Regions from separate parts of the Faecalimicrobium sp. JNUCC 81 genome, predicted to be linked through region 4. Evidence: riboswitches for the same ligand, from Rfam matches in the RefSeq annotation. Region 4 holds a riboswitch; each other region holds the start of a gene.

Region 1 (6,183 bases), on a different replicon from region 4:
ACTTTTTTCTTAATTAGTTTTATATAAAAAGGTGTTTGGGTTTAAAGACACAATACATACTATCTATGGCATTATATAAGTATGTGGAAAATAATAAATACTGATTGTTTAAAATTGTAAAAAGACATTGAAGTATTTAATTTATATCACTAATAGATATTTATAAGTAAATGGTATGTCTTTCTTTTTGCTTATATAAAAAGTTTAAATTAAAAATACTTATTAAGGAGTTAATTTATGATTTGTAGGGCTGAATTAAAAGAAAATACACTAAGGCAGTTAAAAGATAATTGGTGGAGAGTAATATTAATTTGTTTAACATATACAATAATTTCCGAATTAAAAAACTTCGATTATGCTTTAGAACAAAATATAAATGTAGTAAATATCGTATTTATTATAATATCTGGACCATTTCAGTTAGGATTTAGTAAATTTATACTGAATTTTATAGAAGACAGATCAAGTGCAAGCTTTAAAGATTTATTTTATGGGTTTACTAGTATAAAGATTTTTATTAAATCGATGGTTATAAATTTTATAATAGGATTTGGTGCTATTATAGGGATGATGTTACTAATAATTCCAGGGATAATATGGTTGCTTATGTTTTCGCAGATATACTTTATTTTAGTGGAGAATCCTAAAATAAGTATAATGGAATGTTTAATAGAAAGTTGTGAACTTATGAATGGATTTAAATCAGAGTTATTCATATTACATTTGAGTTTTATAGGATGGGCTATAGTTTCTTTAATTACCTTTGGAATAGGGTTTTTATGGTATGTTCCATATTACGAGGTTACATTAGGCAATTTTTATGTGAAGTTAAAAGAAATAAATGAAAATAAATATCTTGATGAATATTAAAAATGTATAACTATGTTCATTGGTGATTAGTTCCAAATATATAAGAAGAACTATTCTTAAAAAACGTATTTCAAGAGTAGGATTAAAATATCTATTAAAATCAACTTATTTGAATTTTAATTAATAAAAATACGAAATCTAAAGGTGAAGGGGTGTATTAAATGGAAGTAACAAAAATAGATAATATTTATATCCAAAATTTATTAGATAAACTAGTAAATGAACATGGCATGAGTTCAGAATTATTATCTAATTTATTGAATGTAGATATTGAGGTAATAAAAAATTATAAAGAATCTGAAAAGGATCTATTTTCAGATTTTGATAAATTTAATTTATTTACAACACAGATTTTAATGTTGGAGCAAATCAGTTTAAATAAACCTGATTTTAAGTTAAGAACTTATTTGTATATTTTAATAGATGGATATAAGTTAACAACCAAATCAATTGCTAAATTTGCTAATGTAGATGAACAATTACTTGTAGATTTTATTAATGATAAAGAGATTTCTATAGATGTTAAGTATAATCTTAGCTCAACTGTTATGTCTTTATTAATGATATTTAAGAAAATAGAGCCAAAATTTAATTAATTCTTAAAACACATTTAAAAATAAAATCAAAACCCTTAGAATCCATTTATTTTGGATTTTAAATGCTTTGATTTTATTTTTAATACTAACTATACTTTAAAGTAAAATTTAAAGATAACTAGTAAAAAAGCCCTTAGAATCCATTTATTCGGATTCTAAGGGCTTTAACTTTATTAAAAACATCTAATTGTCCTCTAAAGTGAATTTTTAATATTAATTAGTCTTTATTTTGGTAGCATAGTTAAAAAAATATAAAATAGTAGCAATAAGTGAACTAATAAAAGTTATATAAAAACCATAATGAGCTGTTCTAAAACTTATGACTATATCTAATTTACCTGTTATTGTAAGTATATGCCATGTTAAAAATAAGTAAAGACAATTAATAGGTATTAATGTCAAAGATATAAGAGTAAATAATCTTAATAACATAGAATTATTTTTTAGTCGTAATAGAATTAATGATGCAATAAAACTAATGACCATAATTGGTGAGCTAAAAAACCATAAAATTCCATTAGTATAATCTACGTTTTTATCAAAGAAAAACCAAGGTAAAAAGATACCTAGAACACTTACAATTAGTAAAAAAAATATCAATTTTTTTGTATTAAACATTTTATTTTTCAACCCCTTTTATAAATGTGTATATTATAGAAATTATAACAAACAATAATTTAAAAAATTATTATTTAAGAAATATATATAAACTTATTTAAATATATCTAGTAAAAAAGCCATTAGAATCCATTTATTTAGATTCTAATGGCTTTAACTTTATTAAAAATACCTAACTGTCCTTTAAAGTGAAATTTTAAGAATTGTTAAAGAAAATTTTGATTTGTAGACACTTTTTTATCAATTAATTTTTTTATATCTTTGTCATTTATGAGGTATAAAGTTAAATAAAAGTACTATTGGAACTGCTATTATCATATACAAAATAAAATTTAAAGTTGGATTTTCTAAACCTACTCTACCTCGCACTATAAAAAATATAAGTACAATTGAACTATAATATATCAGTGAATAAATAGTATTCTTTTCTTTATATAATGCATTGCAATTTTTACATTTTAATTTACTAAAAAATGAACCTTTTAATCTATCACTAAGTGTAAATTTATAATTACATTCAGTACAGTTTTTCATAAAATTTCCTCCGCTTAACTTTATTTTAAATATAAGTATTATATAAAGTAAAATTTAAGTAATAGTTGAATTTTTTATTCTTAAATTTAATCATTTTTATTATTTAGAAAATATTGATAAAATAATGAACTAAATCCTCCTATTACAGATAATATTGATCCTATTATTCTAATATTTGCTGTTGTAGATTCGATAATCCACTCATATGTAGAAGTATCCATTGTTCCACCTATTAATTTAATAGCAATTTCTCCCAACGTATAGCCAAACAAAGGAGATACTAATATTAAAATTAATCCTATTATAAATAGATTAGTTTTAATATTTTTATTTTCCATACAAATATCCTCCTAATTTTAATTATAAATTTTTTATATTCATCAAAGTATTCATTTTTTCTTTTCTTTTATTTTTTCTCTTATCTTAACAAATAATAAGTACTATGCTTATAACTATAATAATAAGTGGTGCCGCTATATCAAGTAGAAAGTCTATAATGAGGCATCGATAATAACTCCTGTTCCATACGCTAGCATCTCAGCCGCACCCTGCATCTTCTACTATTCTGATCTTCTATTTTCCATATACTAATATAATGACATAGATAATATATTTTATATATTAAAGTTATAACTTTCATAAAAAATATACTAAATTATTTTCGAATATATCCATACCAATTTCTTTCAAATTATATATAACTTAGTTTATTTTTCTTTTAAATTTGAACTTTTCTTTACTAACTACTGTCTTTAAACTAAATACACTAATTTATATTTAAAAAAGATACAAGGTAAAACAATATATAGATAGAAAATGTATAAATTTATCAGTATTTACATATTATTTCATTTCATTTTATAACATTTTACTTTAAAATGATATATTATGATAAGAAAATATATTATTTGACAAAAAATATATTTTTTTCTATTAAACTCAGTGATATATATTTGATATTAATGTAAGTATTATAAATATAAGCTTAAGTTATATATCTAAATAAATACAAAGTCAAACCTTTGTTGCTAATAATATAACAATTTAAATAATCGATATTTAGTAAAAAGATAGAAAATATAAAACTTCAAATGATAAATTAAATTTAAACATCTTATAAATTACATTGTTATTTGTAGAAATAAGGAAATAGGGGGAGGGAGTTTGTATCGAAGAATTTATCTATCCAATTTTACGATAATAGAATTTAATTTAAACTAACACATATTAGCATCCAAATTTAAATAATAGATACTTTGAGATGTATTCTGTATGTGGTCACCTAGAATACATGGAGTTAGTGGTGAAACCGGCTATGTAAAAATTATCTTATCGTACTTATTAAAAATAAGTAGGATAAATATATCATAAAAAGAGAGGGGATGTAATGTGAGAAATAAACAAAATAAACTATTTTGTACTATTTTACTTATAGTTTCTATTTTAAGTAACTCTATTAGTTATTCATTTGCTAATACATTAAAAGATGCATCAAAAACTATTGATTCTGAGATAATTTCTACAGATGTAGTAAATGAAAGTAATTCTGAAAAAAATGATACTACTGATACAGTAGAAGAAAAAAATTTGGATAATAAAAATAAAGAACTAGAGGATATCAAAGATGAAAAAAATGATATGGATCATTCTATAAATATATCTAATAATTCAGATAGTACGAATAAGGATAAATTATTAAGTGTATCAAAAGCGACACTTACAACACGCTTTAATATGTCAGAAGTAGTATCTAAAAATAAATTTATATATGAATTAGAGTATAATATTGATTCATCAAATAAGCCTTTAAAGCTAAAGATAAATATTCCTTTTAATTTAGTAAATATTATATCTAGCTCTAGCAATGATGATATATTAGATAAAGAAATAACTGATGAAGGTATTGTATATACAATAAAAAAAGGTGATAATTTATCAAATAAAATTACTCTAAATTTAGAGTTTAATGACAATACTTCTGATAATACTAATTTACAACTTAAATCTAATATAATTAGTGAGTCTGGTTCAATTATAACTACTAATAGTAGCCCAAGTATAAAATTGATAAAGCCTCTTAAGAAATTTAGTATTACTACTAATAAAAGTATTTTAAAACCAAATGAAGAATTTGAGTATAGAATAAGTTATGAAATGGATAATATAGGGCAACAAGAAACATCTATAAAAGTAACGATACCTTCTGAACTAGAAGTTATCGAATTTAAAAATAAGGAAGCGAATGAAAATATAATTGATGAAACTTATGAAAATGGGACAATCATTTATAAACTAAAAACAAATAGTTCTAGGACAATAATAAAAGATAATTTAAAAATAAATGTAAAATTTAAAAATGCTTTACCAGATACTTCTACTGCATCTGTGCATGCATCCATAAATTATCCTTCAGAGTATACTATTTCAAGCATACCAGTTATATTTAGAAATTCAAAGTTAAGTATATCAGCATCGAAGCTAACTGTAACAGAAAATGATAATTATTCTTATAGTTATAATATACAATATAAAATACTTGGGAACGCAACTGATTCTTCAAGCATTCATATTGAGTTTAATGAAAATATAAAGTTCAAAGAAAACTCAATTATTTTAGGCGATGAAATAGAAAGTGTGAATTATTTAAATAATAAACTAATAATAAAATTAAAACATTCTGTAAGTGATATTACCGGAAGTATAAAAATTCCAGTTGAATTTAAAGAACCTTCAACTAACGATATAGGTAAAATAACAGCATTTGTATCATTAGAAAATAGTGGTGTACAATCAGAGCAGGTTGAATCTGAAGAAACTATAGCACAAGTAAATACAGGTATAAAGCTATCTAAGCAAAAAGTAGGATCTAGTGTAATTGTTAAAGATAATGGTATAGCAGAATATGATATAACGATATCTAATGACACTCGAGTTAATTTAAATGGATTTTCTATTATAGATGTTTTGCCAAATAAAAATCTTGAGTTTATAGGATATAATGTTAAAAGCTCAGGAAATGAGAATGCTTCTATCGGAACTTTTAATTATAATAAGCAGGAAAAAGAAATTGAATTTAAAATAAATAAAAATATATCTGATTCTAGAGTTACTTTAACTATAAAGGTAAAGTATCTAGACTTAGTAGATAGTGAATTTATTTTGAATACAGCCAAATTATATGATAAAAAAAGTAATCTCTTAACAAGTGTAAAATGTAATAATCAAGTTAGAGATGAAGCAGAAGGACTTTTTTTTGGTAAAAGGAGAGCCTCGAAACCGACTGTAGGTTATGAAGGAACTAGTATCTGGAATATAGTAATGCAAAATCCAACATCTAGAATTTTAGATAATCTTACGGTAGAGGATACTTTCCCTCATCATATGAGATTAAATAAAATAGAGCTCGGAAAATATAAAGTTCAAAATAATAGTGATTTATCTGGTATAAATAATATGAGTATGGATGTATATATATCAACAAAACAAAATTCTAATTACATTCATTATTTAAATATTTCAGGTAATGAGATGATATTTGGTACAAATACAATTCATAATATAGAGA
Region 2 (6,183 bases), 910 kb from region 4:
TCACACCCGTTGCTAATATTATAGAACTAGCTTCATAATTATTTTCATTTCCCATAAGCGAAAAGTACCCACCCATTGAATATATACTATTTATCTTTTCTTCTGTTATTTCTATATTCATAGATTCTAAGTGATTAACAAACTCATATTTTATTTCTGCTCCACTTTTACCATAAAAACCTAAATAATTATTAACTTTATGAGCTTTTACTAACTTATTACTTATATCTTTACTACCAAAAATTATAAATTTCTTATTTCTAATACTTGCATTTAATGCAGCAGATATTCCCGCTACTCCACTACCTATTATTGCAATATCATACATTTCACTCATATATTTTCCTCCTTATAGCCTTATGTTTATTTATCTTAATAAATTTTCTATATCACTTTTAATCTTTAATGGTGATACTGTAGGTGCATATCTTTTTATTACATTTCCATTAGAATCTATTAAAAATTTAGTGAAGTTCCACTTTATCTCTTTACCAAGTAATGATTTTGCCTGGCTTTTTAAATATTTATATAATGGGTGTGCATCTTTTCCGTTTACATCTATTTTTTCAAACATAGTAAATGTAACTCCATAGTTTAATTGGCAAAATTCATGTATTTCTTCATTACTACCTGAATCTTGTTTAGCAAATTGGTTACAAGGGAACCCTAATATTTCAAGCCCTTTATCTTTATACTCTTGATATAATGCTTCTAAATCTTTAAATTGAGGAGTTAGTCCACATTTACTTGCAGTATTTACAACCAAAACTACCTTCCCTTTGTAATTATCCATACTTATTTCTTGCTTGTTCATTTTTTTAGCTTTAAAATCATAAAATTTCATATTAGTTATTCCTCTCCATTTTCAATTTATTTAAATCTAATTTAGTTCAATTAATTTATTTAAAATATAAAGTCAAATTCTGTATAGAATTTAACTCTATTTATTAATCTAATTCACTTAAGAATTCATCTAAGTATACTTTTAATTTTTTAAGGTTTTCTTTATCTCCATTGAAGTTACAGTATAATTTTTCTGGAACTTCAAGTATATCTTCTTTTAATAATTTGCCTTTTTCAGTTATTTCTACTGTAACTACTCTATCATCTTCTTTATTTCTATATTTAGTAATTAAACCCATAGATTCTAATTTTTTTACTACTGGAGTAATAGTTCCAGAATCTAGGTGTAGTCTCTTACCTAATTCTTTAAATATAATTTTTTCTTCTTCCCACATTACAAGCATGGCTACATATTGTGTATATGTTAAGTTATATTTATCAAGTAATGGTTTATACAGTTTTATAACCTCTCTTGATGCTGCATATAATGAAAAACATATCTGGTTTTCTAATTTTATTTTATCATATTTACTCATTTATTTTCTCCATTCAATGATTTATATAAATTTAATTTAATTAAATCAGTTGTTGAATTTATTATATACACTATTATTTTTGTTGTCAATAATTTTATTCATATATTTTTTATAATAAATGTATAAGATTGTGAATGCTGGATATAATTAAAGTATACTCATTAATGTTTTTATTCAAATTTTATCCTAATTTTATATTTTATATCCTTACTAAAAGACAGGCAACGGACCCTGTCTTTTTTAATCTTTAATTTCTCTCTATTAATTAAATCTATATAATAATATTATTAATATATAAATAATACTTTTTTAACATTTTTTGCTATAATTTAATATATAGTAACTAATTTAGTTAGTTTATTAGTTTTAAATTATATAGTTAAATATTATTCTTAATAAGCTATTATATAAATCGATTGGAGATTATTAATGAGGAGCAAAATATTTGATGATTTTATAGTTCTAGCTGGTATTGCAGGACTAATATATCTTATACTTATTGGAATTAGAGATTTTATAAAAAATATTTACAGAAAATTCAGGGTTTCTGAAATAAGAGTAACTAATGTTAATATGACTATTAAAAATAAAAGGTTTGTTAAAGGCATGCCTTGCAATTATTCTGATAGAAATAAATATTTTATTTCAAATTTACCAAACTCTTATTTATTAGAATTGGAATATAAAGATAAATCTTATAGAATAAATGATAAAAATATATTTGAAACTGTAAATATCGGTGATAATGTTATGATAAGACTTATCGAAAAATTTGATAAATATGAAAATCTACTTAGCTATAAACTAGAAAATATGAAATAAAATTGATTATTAATATTTAATTAAAAAGGGCTGTGAATTATTTTCACAGCCCTTTTATTTTAGTTATTTTATTTTTTTCTTCTTATATTTATAACTAATCCACCCATTGCTAATATACCTACACTTATATATGGCATAATACCTGAATCATAGGTTTTAGGGTTCCCATAGTTTTGAAGTTTATTTACGTTATTTTTTTTATCTTGTGCAATTTCTTTTATAGTTTCTTTAGGTTTGCTTTCTTTAATTTTTTTGTCTATTTCTTTTTCTTTTGGGGTTTCATTTGGTCTTTCTTCTTTAATGTTTTTGTCTGGTTCTTTTTCTTTTGGAGTTTCATTTGGTTTGTATTCTTTAGGATTTTTGTCTGGTTCTTTTTCTTTTGGGATTTCATTTAGTTTGTCTTTTTTAATGTTATTGTCTGGCTCTTTTTCTTTTGGGTTTTCATTTGGTTCATCTTTTTTAATATTTTTATCTGGTTCTTTCTCTTTTGGTGTTTGAGTTGGTTCATCTTTTTTTATATTTTTATCTGGTTCTTTTTCTTTTGGGGTTTCAACTATTTTATCCCCTCCACTATTTTTATCTCCTTCTATTTTATTATTATATATATTTCCTAAATCAACTGTAGTACCTAGGTCATCTTCCTTTATAGTAAACTTTATATATTCATTATTTAAATAGTATCCTTTTGGAGCTTTGGTTTCTTTTAGATAATATGTTCCTGGAGAAACTATCTTTTCTCTTATTATTCCTTCCTTATTACTAGTAACACTACCAATAATTTTTTTCTCTTTGTCTAGTATATCAAATGTAGCCCCGGATAATAAACTTTTAGTTTTTTTATCTAATTTAAGAGCTTTAAAAGCATATCCCTTTTTAGTCTCAACAGTATTAGTACTTGAATCTTTTATTTTAGCTACGTTTAATATTGTCGTTCCATCTTTTACATCACTAAAATCCGTCTTTATATTCACTTTATATATTTCATCGTAGTTCATATTTACACTATCATTAGTAACTTTTATTTTATTATTTACCTTATCAACTTTAAGGCTAATACCATTTGAATTATCTTCTATTTTTTCAGTTATATATTTACCATCTTTTTGCCCAATAATTTTATGCTTTTCAACGTTAACTACCATAATCTTAACATCTGGGTTAATTTTATCTGATAAATCTATATATCCCTTACTAAAAAATCCATGTGAGTCAATTTCTATAGAATAATTTACTATTTGATTATCTCCATCTTTAAGTGTATTTTTATCTACTTTTTTTATTGCATTTATAGAGCCTGAATCTTTTTCATATTTAACAGTTGAGTTTGCATTTGATGTTTCATTATTATAACTAATTGTTGCCTTATTTTTGTACTCTTCATGCTTATCTGTAACTACTAATCTATAATATATAAAGTATTTATTTTTAATATCTCCAAGATTTATAGTCATTTTGTTGTTCTTAACAGTAATCTTATCTTTACTATTTGGGTATATTTGATAATTACCTTTTGAATCATAATAATATATTGATGCACTTGATTCTTTATACTTTGTACCTTGTGGTAATGTATCATTTATTACTACATCTTTAATATTCTCTTTATTTTGGTTTACAACAAGTGTGTATCCAATTTCATCACCTATATCTGTGACTATACTATTTCCTTTTTTATCATGAAACTTCGTATTTTCATATTTCTTAATCATAGGTACTTCTACCTTTTTAGTTTTTAGCATAGATGAACTTTCAATAGTCTTTCCGTTTATATTTAATATTGCTGTATTTTTATAAGTTGGAAACTCTTCATTTATATTAACGTAGTATGAAATATCATATTTTGAGTTTATATTTCCAAAGTTTATTACTAGTCCATCTTTAGTTTTCTCAGTTTTTAAAAGTAGTTCTTTTGTTACGTCTTTTTTATTTCCTATGTATGGTGTTTCTTCTATTTTTAAACTATTTATATCTAGTTCTAACCCATTAGGCATTTTATCTTTTAAGACTACGTTATTTAAATTAGAGTATTTCTCATTAATAGAAACAATAAACTCCCATCTTTTACCAACAGCAGGAGCAGGTATATTTGCAGTTAATATACCATCAACATAATGACTTGCATTTTGTGCATATTTATTTAAATATCTATCTACTGCAAGATTATGTTCTTGCTTTTCTTTTGGGTCATCTGTTACCACTGGATCTATATTTACTAAATCAACATCTAAATATGTAGTATCGCCATTTAAACTAGCTTCAACTCTAACTTTTTTATCTTCATCAACTTTAGGTGCAAAAGCTCTAATACTTAAATATCCCCCTATACCATTAGTAAGTGCTTTTTCACTTAAAGTTGCTACTACTTTAGTTCCTTCTACTATGACATTATCAAAATGATCTTTAGGATAAGATGGTTTAATATCTCTAAATCCATCTGGGAGGTTAAATGTTATTACATTTCCTCCTTCTTTTAATTTTCCTAATTCTCCCGTTATACTATAGTTTAGTGTAAATTTAACTTCATCATTTTCTTTTATAGGATTTTTATTGCTACTTATTGATAGGCTAATATTTTTATTTGTATCTAAGGCAAATACATTTATGACCGGTGACATAAGATTTATCATTAAACTAACTACCACTAACATTGTTGTAAATAAAAAACTATACCTTTTATTACTTTTCATACTTACACTCCCTCTATTCATTTTTTGCAATAAAAAACCGACTTTAAACAATAATTGTTTAAAGCCGGTTGCATCACTAACTCCATATATCCCAGATGCCCACATACAGAATATACTTCCTCGTTTCTTTAAAAAAAAAGACTTTAGACATTAATTGTCTAAAGTCGGTTGCATCATTAACTCCATATATTCCAGATGCCCACATACAGAATATACTTCCTCGTTCCTTTATATAAATAATAGCACATGTCTATGCTTATTTCTATATTAGTAAGATTTTGATACTATTTTATATATATTAATTGATATAGTAAGTTCTTATTTTTTTATTTAACTAGTTATATATTTATTTTAGATATAATTAATCATGTATAATTTAGGAACAATTATATCTTTTTCTAGCACTTATGTTTGTTTTAAGTTACAAACATAAGTTTGACTAAATATTTAATTTATAGTATTATGATTTTAAGTAAATAATAATACTAAATAACGATACATAACTTCGGAGGATAACATGATCAATAAAATAGGCAAGATAACAATATATGTAGATAATCAAGATGATGCTAAAAAGTTCTGGACTGAAAAGTTAAATTTTGTAGTAAAATTTGAACAATCAATGGGTCCCATGACTTGGTTAGAAGTTGGTCCAAGTGAAAGTGAATTTACAACATTTGTTTTATATGATAAAAAAATGATGCTAACTCAAAACCCGTCTGCAAATGTTAATCATCCATCTATATTACTAAGTACTACTAATATAGAAAAATCATACAATGAAATGAAAGAAAATGGAGTTGAAGTTGGAGAACTTATGATTATGCCTTATGGTAAAATGTTCTCATTCAAAGACCAAGATAACAATGAGTACTTATTAAGAGAAGATAAATAATAAAAAGCTCTAATCATTAAATGATTAGAGCTTTTCTAATTGTATTTTTTAGGTTTTTAGTGTAGTTTTGGTGTAATATATACTAAAGACATGTAAGTATTGCTATAAGAAGTTCTTTAATAAATTTTTTTATATCTGTTTCTGGTCCTTTGATAACTAACTTATTACTATTCTTTTTACATTCACTCATATAATCATCTCCTTTATATAACACGATGAAGTAATTATCTTAAACTTAATAAATAATATTTTATGGGTAAAATATTACTTTTGATTTAAGAATTATTTTTAGATAAATATAAAAGACCGACGAAAATAATTAAAGAAATAGAGCTTAATATAATCCTCCATAAACTTCCAGAAAATAAAATTAAATATAAATCTAATGATATAAAACCAA
Region 3 (6,183 bases), 1.6 Mb from region 4:
CATTTAAATGATGAAAGATTTGATGAAGATAGAGAAGAGCTAATAAAGTCTTTAAGAGAGAAAAATGTTGATTTAGTAGTAAATCCGGGGGCAGATATAGAAACATCAATAAGCGCTATTGAACTTTCAAAGAAATATGATTTTATATATGCAGCTGTAGGAGTTCACCCACATGATGTTGGTGAACTTGATGATACTGCAATAGAAACTTTAAGAAAATTAGCTACTGAAAATGATAAAGTAGTAGCAATAGGAGAAATAGGGCTTGATTATTATTACGATAACTCTCCTAGAGAAGTACAAAAAGAGTGGTTTAAAAAGCAAATAGAGTTAGCTAATGAATTAAAATTACCTATAATAATACATGATAGAGATGCACATGGAGATACTTTTGAAATAATCAAAAATACTAAAAATCCTGAAATAGGATGTGTGCTACACTGTTATAGTGGAAATGTAGAATTAGCTAAGGAATATATAAAAATGGGTTGTTATATTTCTATACCAGGAACTGTAACTTTCAAAAATAATAAAAAAACTAGGGAGGTAGTAAGAGAAATACCTCTAGAGTATTTATTAATAGAAACAGACTCTCCCTATATGGCACCAGAGCCGCATAGGGGCAAAAGAAATGACCCATCATTAGTTCAATTTGTTGCAGATAAGATAGCACAAGAAAAAGGTATATCTTATGAAGAAGTATGTGAAGCTACAAAAGAAAATGCTAAGAAATTCTTTGGTATAAATAAATAAATTATAAAAAGCACATAAAATCTAACTAGATTTTATGTGCTTTTTTTATATATGAAACATATTTTTATAAAAAAACAGAAATGCATATAAATGAATAGACATATATACCATATAGGGTTTAATATATAGTTAGATACTTTGAAGCATATTCTGTATATGGGTACCTAGAATATGTGGAGTTATTGGTACAACCGGCTAAAAATATCTACTGATGTTTTTAGTCTTTTTTTATATAAAATAATGGGAGGGAATATGGGGCCTTTGAATATAAATAAATTTGAAGAAAAATATTGGGCAATAAGAGAAGATATCTTATCTAATGATAAGCCTGGATTTAGCATAGTATATCAGCCTAAAGTCGATATAATAAATAGAAATATAATATCATGGGAGATTTTAAGTAGATGGTATAATCCCAAGTTTGGGTTAGTACCTCCACTAGAATTTATAGAAATAATAAGAGATTTAGATAAAGAATATGAGTTTGATATACATGTATTTGAAAAAATGTGTAAGGATATAATAAAAAGTAACTGTATTTATAACACATATTCTATAAATATATCTATAAATACATTAAAGAGTCCTTCTATATATGAGGACATATTAGGAATAACAAAGAAATATTCAATTAACCCAGAACAAATAATACTTGAAATACTAGAAACAGACCCTATAAATGAATATGAAGGAATTATAGAAACAATAAATAAATTAGATGAAAAAGGTTATAAGATATCAATAGACGATTTTGGAACAGGATATTCTTCTTATTATAGATTATGTAATATTAATTTTGTTGAAATAAAAATACCTAGAGAGTTTTTACCAAAGCCTAATGATAATAAAGAAAAAAAGCTTAAAGTCTTAAGAGGAATTGTTGATATGGGAAAAAGCTTAGGATGTAAAGTAGTTATAGAAGGAATAGAAACACAAGATGATCATAATATAGCTATGAATCTTGGAATAGATTATGGTCAGGGATATCTTTACTCACGTCCAGTATCATTTAAAAAATATACAGAAATGATAATGATGTAATACATAAAAAATTTAGATAATTATTCTAATAAGAAATAGCGCTTATTTACTAAATAAGTGCTATTTTTTATGGTATAAAAGGTAAGTATATTTAAATATCTATAATTTAAAAATAATTTTAAAATTTTTCAAATAACCATTTAGGTCTAAGAAATAACCATTTACACACTATATATTGTAAAAATATATAAAAATATTATTCTTATATAATGATAAGGTATTTTTAATCAGAAAAGGAGGAACTATATTATATGGGTCAAATATGCATTATTTCTGATATTCATTCTAATATTCATTCACTAAGAAAATTCTTAAAATATATAGAAGAAAAATATGATATAGATTATATTTTAAATCTTGGTGATTTTGTTCAAGATGGGCCTAATCCATGCGAAGTATTTGATATAGTTATGAATGACAAAAGATTTATAAATATTATGGGTAATAAAGAATATGAATTAATCAATTATAATCATGATGATTGTTTGTTCTTTGATGAAGAAGAATCACATGAATTATGGACATTAGAAAAATTGGGAAATGATAAATTAAGTAAAATTAAAGAATTACCATTATCTAAGTCAATTGAGTTATTTGGTAAAAAAATTTTTATGATACATTCAAATTATGAACACTCAGACTCCTTTGGAGGTAATAGTTTAACAACTATAATAACAGAAAATTCTATTGAGAAGTTTTCAAAAAAAGAACAAATATTAAATATAAATAGTCATGATTATCTATTAATCGCAGATAATCATCTTGAATGTTTAGAAAATCACGAAAATTATAAAATAATAAAACCTGGAGCTATAAGTTCTTTAAGTAATAATACTATTAAATTTGCTTTAATAGACATTAATAAGGATGAAGAAAGTATTTATTTTAAAAATTTAAAACATGATGCATATGAAGTAGTTGAACAATGTGTACATGATAATGTTCCAGATCCTTATTGTAATATATATACTAATAAAATAAAAAAGGATATCTATGATGTTTATATAAGTTCTAAATATGATACAGATATAATCCCTATAGATTGGTCATTTTTCCCTTTAATAGTTGAAAAATTGATTAAAGAAAGTGACGTTATTCAATTGTCTTGTTTTAATGATGACTTAGAAGTAATTAGTGAAATAAGGTCAAAGTTGAATGTATTAGAAGAAGAGGAAACTGAAATTAACTCAAATCATAACCAAATATTTTTTAAAGTAAAAAAAGATAAAAATATAGTAAATCTTTTAATAAGTGGTTATTTAAATAAAAATAAATTAAAATGGTTTAGCATTTATTTTTATAAAGAAAATGATGTAGATCCTTATTTCATATGTGAACATAATGGATATGAAATTATTATAAATAATTTAAATAAAAATGATATTAATTTTTTTAAGAATATATCTAATAATGAAACTATAACGATAGATTTTTATTAAAATAATATTTTTATTATATTTTTAAGGAAAATAAAAAAGTGTAATTAAACATAAAAAAGCTGGCTTCTATATTAAATATAAGTCAGCTTTTTTATGTTTAAATTAATACTAGATATAATTATCTTATTTTAAGGGTATCTACACTGAAATGGTTATTAAGTAACCTAAAAATCAACCATATAAAACAACCAATTTCCATAAAATGGTTGAAATATTCTAGCTATAATAATATCCAATTATTGTAAAAAAATAATTTTAATATACTAAATTATAGAAAGATGTCGCATAATGTTTAAATATTAACATTGTTGTATTGTATAAGAGTGTAATTTATTATACAATAAAATGAAAATGTTTTCATAGATGTAAATTTGGCATACATATTGCTTAAAACAATAGTATAAAAAATTTTAAGGAGGTATAGTTATGATTTACGATTTTAATCCAATAATGGATCGTAGCAAAAACTATTCGGCAAAACATGATGAAGCAGCAAATAAATTTGGAAGGAAAGATATAATACCGCTTTGGATAGCAGATATGGATTTAAAAACAGCTCAACCAATAATAGATGCTATGATATATAGAGCTAATCAAGGTATGTTTGGATATACATCAAGACCAGAAAGATATTTCGAATTAGTAAAAGAGTGGCAAAAGAAAAAGAATAACTGGGATATAGATATAAAATATATGTCTCATTCAACAGGTGTAATGCCTATGATGTGCCACTTTATGAGAGAATTTTTAGGAAGAGGGGAAAAGGTTATTGTACAGCCACCTGTGTACTCAGAATTTTTCACAGCAGTTGAAGATTGGGGAGGAGAGTTATTATATAACCCTCTTAATTTAATAGATGGAGATTATTATATAGATTTTGATGATTTAGAAGAAAAAGCTAAACAGGGTGCAAAGTATTTAATAATTTGTAATCCACACAATCCAGTAGGTAGAGTTTGGACAAAAGAGGAGTTAACTAAAGTAGGAAAAATTTGCCTAGATAATGGAGTTATGGTTATATCTGATGAAATACATTCAGACTTAATGCTTTGGGGAAATAAGCATATACCAATGGCTTCTATATCAGAAGAGTTTGCAAGAAATACTATGACTTGTATATCAGCAACAAAAACTTTTAACTTAGCTGGATTACAAGTATCAACAACAGTATTCCCAAATATTGAGTTAAAAGAAAAGTATGAAGATGTTCAAGGAAGATTAGATTCTAAGAGAAATAATTGTTTTAGTTTAGTATCTAACATGGCAGCATATGAACATGGAGAAGAATGGTTAGAACAATTACTTGTATATTTAGAAGGAAATATAGATTACATTATTAATTTCTGTAAAGAAAATATACCTCAAATAAAGCCAAATAGACCCAATTGTACATATTTAATGTGGCTTGACTGTAAGGATTTAGGGTTAGATGGAGATGATTTAGTTGATTTCTTTATAAATAAAGCCAAATTAGGGCTAAATGACGGAAGAAGCTTCGGAGAAGGTGGCGAAGGATATATGAGGCTTAATGTTGCTTGTTCAAGATTATTATTAGAAAAAGCAATGAATCAGCTAAAAGAAGCGGTTCTTGGTCTTTAAATAAAATAAAAAATTAATTAGGGGGATTAAAATGCAAGCTGGAATGAAAAAACAAAAGAAAAGTTTTGTACTACGATCGCTAGATACAGTGGAGAGAGTGGGTAACTCTCTTCCTCATCCTGCTACAATATTTATAATATTAAGTGCTTTAGTAATAGCAGTATCAGCAATCATGGGTAATATGGGTGTAAGTGTTTCCTATGATGCGGTAGATACTGCAACAGGAGAAATTGTTAAGAACACTGTAACAGCTCAAAGCTTACTATCGCCAGATGGTATAAGATTTATGTTTACTAATGTAATTAGTAACTTTACAGGATTCTTCCCATTAGGACCAGTGTTTGTGGTAATTTTATGTGTTGGTGTTGCAGAAGGAACAGGATTCTTATCAGCAGGATTAAGAAAAATAGCGAAAGTAACTCCAAGAAAATACGTAACAGCAATGGTTGTATTATTAGGTATTGTATCAAATATAGCATCATCTACAGGTTACGTTGTATTAGTTCCATTAGGAGCAATAATATTTATGAGTTTTGGAAGACATCCAATAGCAGGTCTAGCAGCAGCATTTGCCGGGGTCTCTGGAGGATGGAGTGCAAACTTACTAATAGGTAGTAATGATCCAATGTTCGCTGGTATATCTACTGAAGCAGCTCATATGTTGGACCCTAATTATTTAGTTCAGCCAACTTCAAATTGGTTCTTCATGGTAGTATCAACATTTTTAATAACAGCAGTTGCTACTTATGTAACTGAAAAAATAGTTGAACCAAGATTAGGTGAGTATAAAGCTAAAGAAGAAGAGAAAGTAGTTAATGATATAACTGATCTAGAAAAAAGAGGAATGAAATTTGCGTTAATATCACTGTTATTATATGTTGTACTTATATTAGTTTTAGTAATTCCTGAAAATGGGGTGTTAAGAGATACAGAAACAGGGGGCGTTTTAAGTTCTCCATTTATGAGCAGTATAATCCCTATAATGGGTGGAGTATTCTTAGTACCAGGAATGTTTTACGGAATAGGAGCAAAGGTAGTTAAAAATGATAAAGATATAATAGAGTTAATGGTCAAAGGTATAGGAGGAATAACGGGATTTTTGGTTCTTATATTCTTTGCAGGTCAATTTATAAAGTACTTTGACTATTCAAATCTTGGAACAATAATATCTGTTAACGGAGCTCAAATTTTAGAAAAGACAGGATTTGTAGGTTTACCATTAATAATATGTTTCATAGTGTTAACTGCGATAATAAATATATTTATAGCAGTTGATTCTGCTAAATGGGTTTTAATGGCTCCTATATTTGTACCGATGTTTATGAGAATAGGGTTATCTCCAGAATTAACA
Region 4 (6,183 bases):
TTTTCGCTTAATTTATCTTGAGTGTATAACCCAAACTCAGCTGCACAAGCCCAGTTTTCATATCCTTTTTTAAATACAAATTTAACCCTTTTAAACTCTGTTGGATTAAATCTTATTTCAATAGAATTTTGAGTTATTTGTGATGTTCCACTAGATACTAAGTCAAAAGTGTCACCTTTAGATGTTGTTGAAGCGTATATATCGAATGCTTCAGCAAATCCTCTATTTGAACCACGAGGTGCAGTATATACTATTCTATTTAATTTAGTTAATTCACTTAATTCCATTACAACTTCATTTGTAAAACTTGAAGAATTTTGCTTAGCAGAATGCCATTTAGTCTGTGGATTTCCATCTATTGCTCTAGATATTGCATTTTCTGCATAACTTCCACCATTAGCAGTTATCGATACTATCTTATTAGAAGGTAGTTTGTAAATTTCATTATATGCTGGAAGTAAGTCACTGTTTATATCTTTAAACTTAGATACTTTTGCATCAGTATAACTAACTTCTTTTTTATCAACAATTAACTTAGCATTATCTATATCTTCTTTAAAATCCTCGTATAGTGGATGATTTTTAACGTCTGATTCTAAAGCAATTATTTTTTCTATACTATTAAATTCTTCACTAACTTGATTCTTAGAGCTATTTGTAAATAAGCTTTTCATTTTATCACTTATTTCATCTGCTTTATAAAACATAAATTCTGATGCTGATGCCCACTCTTGATTAGCTTTTTTAAATTTGAATTTTATTCTTTTAAATTCAGTTGAATTGAACTTAATCTCTACTATATCTCCGCTAGATCCTTTATACTCTCCACTAGTTACTAGTTTAAAGTCATCGCCTTCATTTGTAAGAGAAGTATATATTTCAACTTCTTGAGCAAAACCTTTACCTTTTGCCGATACTTGTCTTGCCGCATATACGATTCTGTTTAAGTTAGTTACTTCATTTAACCCAACTACTACTTCATTTGTGAATTCTGAGCTATTTGGTTTTCCAGTTTCCCAGTGTGTCTTTAGATTTCCATCTATAGATTTCTCAATGTTGTCACTTCCATATTTCCCACCATTGTTAGTTATAGATGTTATGTTTGAGTTGTCCATTTTGAATACTTCATTATAAGCATTTAATTTATCATTATTATATAAATCAAATTTACTTATAGTAGCTTTCTTAACTTCATTTTCAGATGAAATTTCTAATTTTGAAGTGTTGCTGTTCGGTATCTCACTTGCTAAAACTTCTATTGTTGTAGCTGAGAAATTAGTGATTATCGCTGCCATAGTTACGGCTGCTATTTTTTTTCTGTGCATATTTTACCTCCTGATTAGTTTTATAACCCTCAGAAGTACATTAAAAAAGCTACTCAAAAAGAGTAGCCTTGTATATTACCTAATAAATTTAATATTTTCACAATAAACAAAAGTAATAATATTAATTAACTAAGCTTAAAAACAAAAAGTATAATGTACTCTTTGGCAACTGGCTGACATAGTTATAAACCTTAGTCCCTATAGCTTTGCGTCCCCAGATTTCCCTAGGTTTGCCTATTTAATTTTATTTTAAAATTATTTTCATTATTATTATACATTTTTTTCCATCATTTGCATAGTATAAATTTTCATTTAATTTTGATTAATCAGACTTAATCGATTTTTTATCAACTTTTAGAATTCTTAGCTTCTATATCTGATTATAAATTCTAGTTTCTTTAAAATTAATAATTTATAATATTATTTTTTCATAATTTTTCTTGAAATATATAAAATATTATAATTGCAGTAATTAATGTAAAAATAGATGTAATTAAATTTGAATCTACTGAAACATAAAATACATAAAAACAAGCATTGTCTATTGCATGAAGAAGTATACACAACCAAATACTTTTTGTTTTATAAAATAACGGAGTCATTATAAATGATGTAGCAATACAACTTATAGCAAATGGTATAAACATAAGTTTTTGTTGATGTGAACCTACAACAAACCACATTGGAATATGCCAAATTGACCAAACAAATCCAAGTACTAAAGTAGCTATAGTTGGAGAAAATCTTTCTAGAAGCCTCGGTAATAGAAATCCACGCCATCCAATTTCTTCAAGTCCTCCTCCAATAATTGCAAAAGGTACAATAAAAATAATTAAGCTAAGTGGATATCGTAGCATCAATAAATTGTTGCCTTGAGTTTTAAAAGCTATATATGCAGATGCCCATAATATAATTGGAGCAAAAATAGTGTATAAATACATAATCGGCTTTTGTTTTATATTTATTATAGATTTTAAAAATAATTTAAATTCATTAGTTTTATTATAGTATCTTTTAAATGTAATAAATGCTGCAATAGAAGGTGAATATCCTGCAATACCATAAATTATCATAAAAATAGGTGTCCCGAAAGTTAATATATTAAATTGTGTTGTTATTATCGATATTGTATAAAAAATCATACTTATGGTGATTAATGAAATCGTGTAAAACTTCAATTCCTTATTCATATATTACCCTCCTTATCTACCTATATTTTTTGTACTATATATAAATTTATTATGCCACTACTATTAATATTACTTGCATAAAAATAAAGCCTATTATATTTAATTATTGTAGGCTTTATAATAATCTCAAATTTGTATATTTTAAATTAATTTATGATAATTTTTTAAACTCTTTTACTATTTTAGCTGAGTTAACGTTGACTTAAAATAACGTAATATTTATAGATTGTAAAGATAGGTTTTACATAAAAAAGCTATGACTTCATGGTCATAGCTTTTTACTTATAGCTATTTTAGTAATATCTAATTTCTTTTTTTAACCATATCTAAAAAATACTTATGAACTCTTAAATCATCAGTTAATTCAGGATGAAAAGATGTAACTAGCATATTATTTTCTTTTGCTGCTACTATCTTTCCATTAACTTTTGATAGTACTTCTACTTTAGCACCTACATTTTTAATATAAGGCGCTCTTATAAATACCATAGGAATATTATCTCCTATGTAATTTACTTTTTCTTCTGTATTAAAACTTCCTAATTGTCTTCCATATCCATTTCTTACAACCTCTATATCCATTGTACCAATATGTACATCATCATTTTTAATCTCTTTAGCAAGTAAAATCATACCTGCACAAGTTCCCCATACAGGAGTTTTACTTAAAATTTTTTCTTTTAATGTAACATGTAAATCAAGTGTTTTAAGTAATTTTCCTATTGCTGTACTTTCCCCACCAGGTATAATAATCCCATCAATATTTTCAAAATCTTCTTTATTTCTAATCTCTATAGATTCTGTACCTAATTTTTTTAACATATTTATATGCTCTCTATAAGCACCTTGCATTGCTAATACCCCTATATTCATATTACCATCCTCTAACTGCTAACTTTTCTTCATTTGCTAAGCTACTTACAGATATTCCACTCATAGCATCACCTAAATCTTCTGATATCTCAGCTAGTTTTTTAGGATTATTGTAATGTGTAACTGCCTTAACTATAGCCTCTGCTCTCTTCTCAGGATCATCTGATTTAAATACACCAGATCCTACAAATACACCATCGCATCCAAGTTGCATCATTAAAGCTGCATCTGCTGGAGTCGCAATTCCTCCTGCTGCAAAGTTAACTACTGGCAATTTACCATTTTCGTGAACATATTTTATTAAATCATATGGAGCACCCATTTCCTTAGAAATATTCATAAGCTCTTCTTCTCCCATAGATACCACTTTTCTTATATCGGATATCATAGTTCTCATATGTGTAACTGCTTCAACTACATCTCCTGTTCCAGCTTCACCTTTAGTTCTTATCATTGCACAACCTTCACCTATTCTTCTTAGAGCTTCTCCTAAATTTCTAGCTCCACATACAAAAGGAACATTAAACTTAGATTTATCAATATGATATATATTATCTGCTGGAGTTAATACTTCACTCTCATCTATAAAATCTACTTCTAAAGCTTCAAGTATTTGTGCTTCTACAAAATGTCCTATTCTAACCTTTGCCATTACTGGTATACTTACCGCTTCTTGAATTTCTTTAATCATTTTAGGGTCTGACATTCTTGCTACCCCACCATCTTTTCTTATATCTGATGGGACTCTTTCTAAAGCCATTACTGAACAAGCTCCTGCTTTCTCTGCTATTATTGCTTCAGCTGGATTTGTAACATCCATTATTACTCCACCCTTTAACATTTGTGCTAAATTTTTATTTAATCCATATCTACTATTCATACAAAATTCCCCCTACCTTTAAATTTTTACTTTAACAATAAAAATAGTAGTACAATTTATACGTATTATCAATTAATATCTTCTGAAATACTTGTTTAAACTCAATTGTATCCATACATTTTTTTTCAATACAATGTATCTAGAAAATACTTAAAAAGCAATTTTGACATTGAAGATATAGAAACTTATAAAGTAGAAATGCTATCAACTGTTGAATGTAGTATAGATATGGGAAATACAAGTGATGAAGTTAAAGGTTATGCTAAAAAAGTAACTAAAACTGTACATAATGATGGTATAGCTTTCGGCATTGAAAATTTCATATTATAAAAAATTCACTTTGCTCATGTCACCAACAACCTACAAATCAGCTCAGTTTCTCAAAATCATAAGCACTCTAGTTATAAACCATTTATCTAGAGTGTTTTATTTTTATTGATATTAATTATCATTTTTATTTACAAATAATTATTAATATGCTATTATCTAATTAAGTTAAATAATATTTACGGAGGTAGATTGATATGAATAAAGTTAATATAATATATTGGAGTGGCACAGGAAACACTGAAACAATGGCTCAATCTATATTTTCAGGTTGTAATGATGATGCTAAGTTATTAAGTGTTGATAAAGCTACTCTAAATGATATAGATGAAGCTGATGTATTATTTTTAGGTTGCCCTGCAATGGGAGATGAAGTTTTAGAAGAAGGTGAAATGGAACCTTTTATGGAAAGTATCTCTTCTTTAGATAATAAAAAAGTAATACTATTTGGATCTTATGGTTGGGGAGATGGCCAATGGATGAGAGACTGGGAAGAAAGAATTACAAGCTTAGGAGCTAATATAGTTGAAGAAAGCGTAATTGCAAATTATGACCCAGAGGCTTCAATATTAGATTCACTTAGATCTTTAGGTGAAAAATATTCTAAATAAAATTCGCTACACTCATGTAAACAACGACCTGCAAATTAGGTCCATTGATCAAATTTAGTAGTTAAAATTCTTTCTGTTGTATTTAATTATTTATTTACAACTTAAAATTTAAATATTATTGTATACACATTTAAGATCCCCTAGTAATCATTTTGATTTCTAGGGGATCTTATTTAATTTAAATATATATTTAATTAACTCATAAGTATTTTTAAAAACTTTTCTCTATTATTTAAAAAATCTTGAGTAATTTGATAATTCTCGCTTTCTTCATAATTTACAGTAGTTATCTTTTCTTCTTTTATTTCATATATTACTGAATTTGGATAAGCCATAAGTATTGGCGAATGAGTTGCTATTATAAATTGACATCCTTCATTAACAAGTTCATTTAATCTAGTTAATACTGCCATTTGCCTTGCTGGAGATAAAGCTGCTTCTGGTTCATCAAGAATATAAATTCCATTTCTTGAAAACTTGTTTAGAAAAATAGATAAAAATGATTCTCCATGAGATTGCTTATGTAAGGATACTCCTCCATATGCGTTTATAATCGGCATACCCATAGTCTCTTTATCTAGTTCATCTATATTAGATGCAACATTGTATAAGGATTCTGCTCTTAGAAAAAATCCTTGCCTAGGCTTTTTAAATCCTTTTGATAGTGTTATGTATTTATGTAAGTCTGAATGACTATCACAAGTTGAAAAGTTAAAGTTTTTGCTACCACCTTCTGGATTAAATCCGTAAGATACTGCTATTGCTTCTAATAGTGTGGATTTTCCACTCCCATTTTCTCCAACTAAGAATGTAACTTTAGGATGAAATTCTAATTTGTCTAAATTTTTTATAATTGGTAGACAAAATGGATACTTATTTATATTATCTATTTTATCTTTGTTTAATTTTACATATCTAATGTATTGTTTAATATTTATCTCTTCCAATAGTAATCACTCCTTGCAAACTTAGTATAA

Evidence for each region. A riboswitch is a leader RNA that binds a small molecule or an ion and turns the genes downstream of it on or off. The one in region 4 is predicted to bind cyclic di-GMP.
Region 1: linked by a shared signal. The riboswitch ahead of JNUCC81_RS19260 (hypothetical protein) and the one ahead of JNUCC81_RS10110 (NPCBM/NEW2 domain-containing protein) in region 4 are both predicted to bind cyclic di-GMP.
Region 2: linked by a shared signal. The riboswitch ahead of JNUCC81_RS05780 (SpaA isopeptide-forming pilin-related protein) and the one ahead of JNUCC81_RS10110 (NPCBM/NEW2 domain-containing protein) in region 4 are both predicted to bind cyclic di-GMP.
Region 3: linked by a shared signal. The riboswitch ahead of JNUCC81_RS18040 (EAL domain-containing protein) and the one ahead of JNUCC81_RS10110 (NPCBM/NEW2 domain-containing protein) in region 4 are both predicted to bind cyclic di-GMP.

The regions. Positions count from the first base shown of each region.
Region 1 is NZ_JBSJXY010000002.1:57,386-63,568, reverse strand. Features, by position in the region: gene JNUCC81_RS19280 (DUF975 family protein) at 238-870, shown strand; gene JNUCC81_RS19275 (HTH domain-containing protein) at 1,032-1,466, shown strand; gene JNUCC81_RS19270 (TIGR04104 family putative zinc finger protein) at 2,349-2,618, opposite strand; gene JNUCC81_RS19265 (hypothetical protein) at 2,705-2,956, opposite strand; cyclic di-GMP riboswitch class II at 3,859-3,942, shown strand; gene JNUCC81_RS19260 (hypothetical protein) at 4,008-6,183, shown strand, end outside.
Region 2 is NZ_CM132203.1:1,145,016-1,151,198, reverse strand. Features, by position in the region: gene JNUCC81_RS05800 (NAD(P)/FAD-dependent oxidoreductase) at 1-337, opposite strand, end outside; gene JNUCC81_RS05795 (glutathione peroxidase) at 368-844, opposite strand; gene JNUCC81_RS05790 (MarR family winged helix-turn-helix transcriptional regulator) at 948-1,379, opposite strand; gene JNUCC81_RS05785 (hypothetical protein) at 1,809-2,201, shown strand; gene JNUCC81_RS05780 (SpaA isopeptide-forming pilin-related protein) at 2,270-4,888, opposite strand; cyclic di-GMP riboswitch class II at 4,942-5,025, opposite strand; cyclic di-GMP riboswitch class II at 5,042-5,125, opposite strand; gene JNUCC81_RS05775 (VOC family protein) at 5,406-5,783, shown strand; gene JNUCC81_RS05770 (hypothetical protein) at 6,059-6,183, opposite strand, start outside.
Region 3 is NZ_CM132203.1:3,686,255-3,692,437, reverse strand. Features, by position in the region: gene JNUCC81_RS18045 (TatD family hydrolase) at 1-753, shown strand, start outside; cyclic di-GMP riboswitch class II at 876-959, shown strand; gene JNUCC81_RS18040 (EAL domain-containing protein) at 1,006-1,794, shown strand; gene JNUCC81_RS18035 (metallophosphoesterase family protein) at 2,046-3,233, shown strand; gene JNUCC81_RS18030 (MalY/PatB family protein) at 3,660-4,832, shown strand; gene JNUCC81_RS18025 (AbgT family transporter) at 4,864-6,183, shown strand, end outside.
Region 4 is NZ_CM132203.1:2,051,164-2,057,346, forward strand. Features, by position in the region: gene JNUCC81_RS10110 (NPCBM/NEW2 domain-containing protein) at 1-1,325, opposite strand, end outside; cyclic di-GMP riboswitch class I at 1,487-1,570, opposite strand; gene JNUCC81_RS10115 (CPBP family intramembrane glutamic endopeptidase) at 1,754-2,515, opposite strand; gene pdxT (pyridoxal 5'-phosphate synthase glutaminase subunit PdxT) at 2,819-3,388, opposite strand; gene pdxS (pyridoxal 5'-phosphate synthase lyase subunit PdxS) at 3,390-4,268, opposite strand; gene JNUCC81_RS10130 (HAD family hydrolase) at 4,374-4,598, shown strand; gene JNUCC81_RS10135 (flavodoxin) at 4,793-5,206, shown strand; gene JNUCC81_RS10140 (AAA family ATPase) at 5,401-6,153, opposite strand.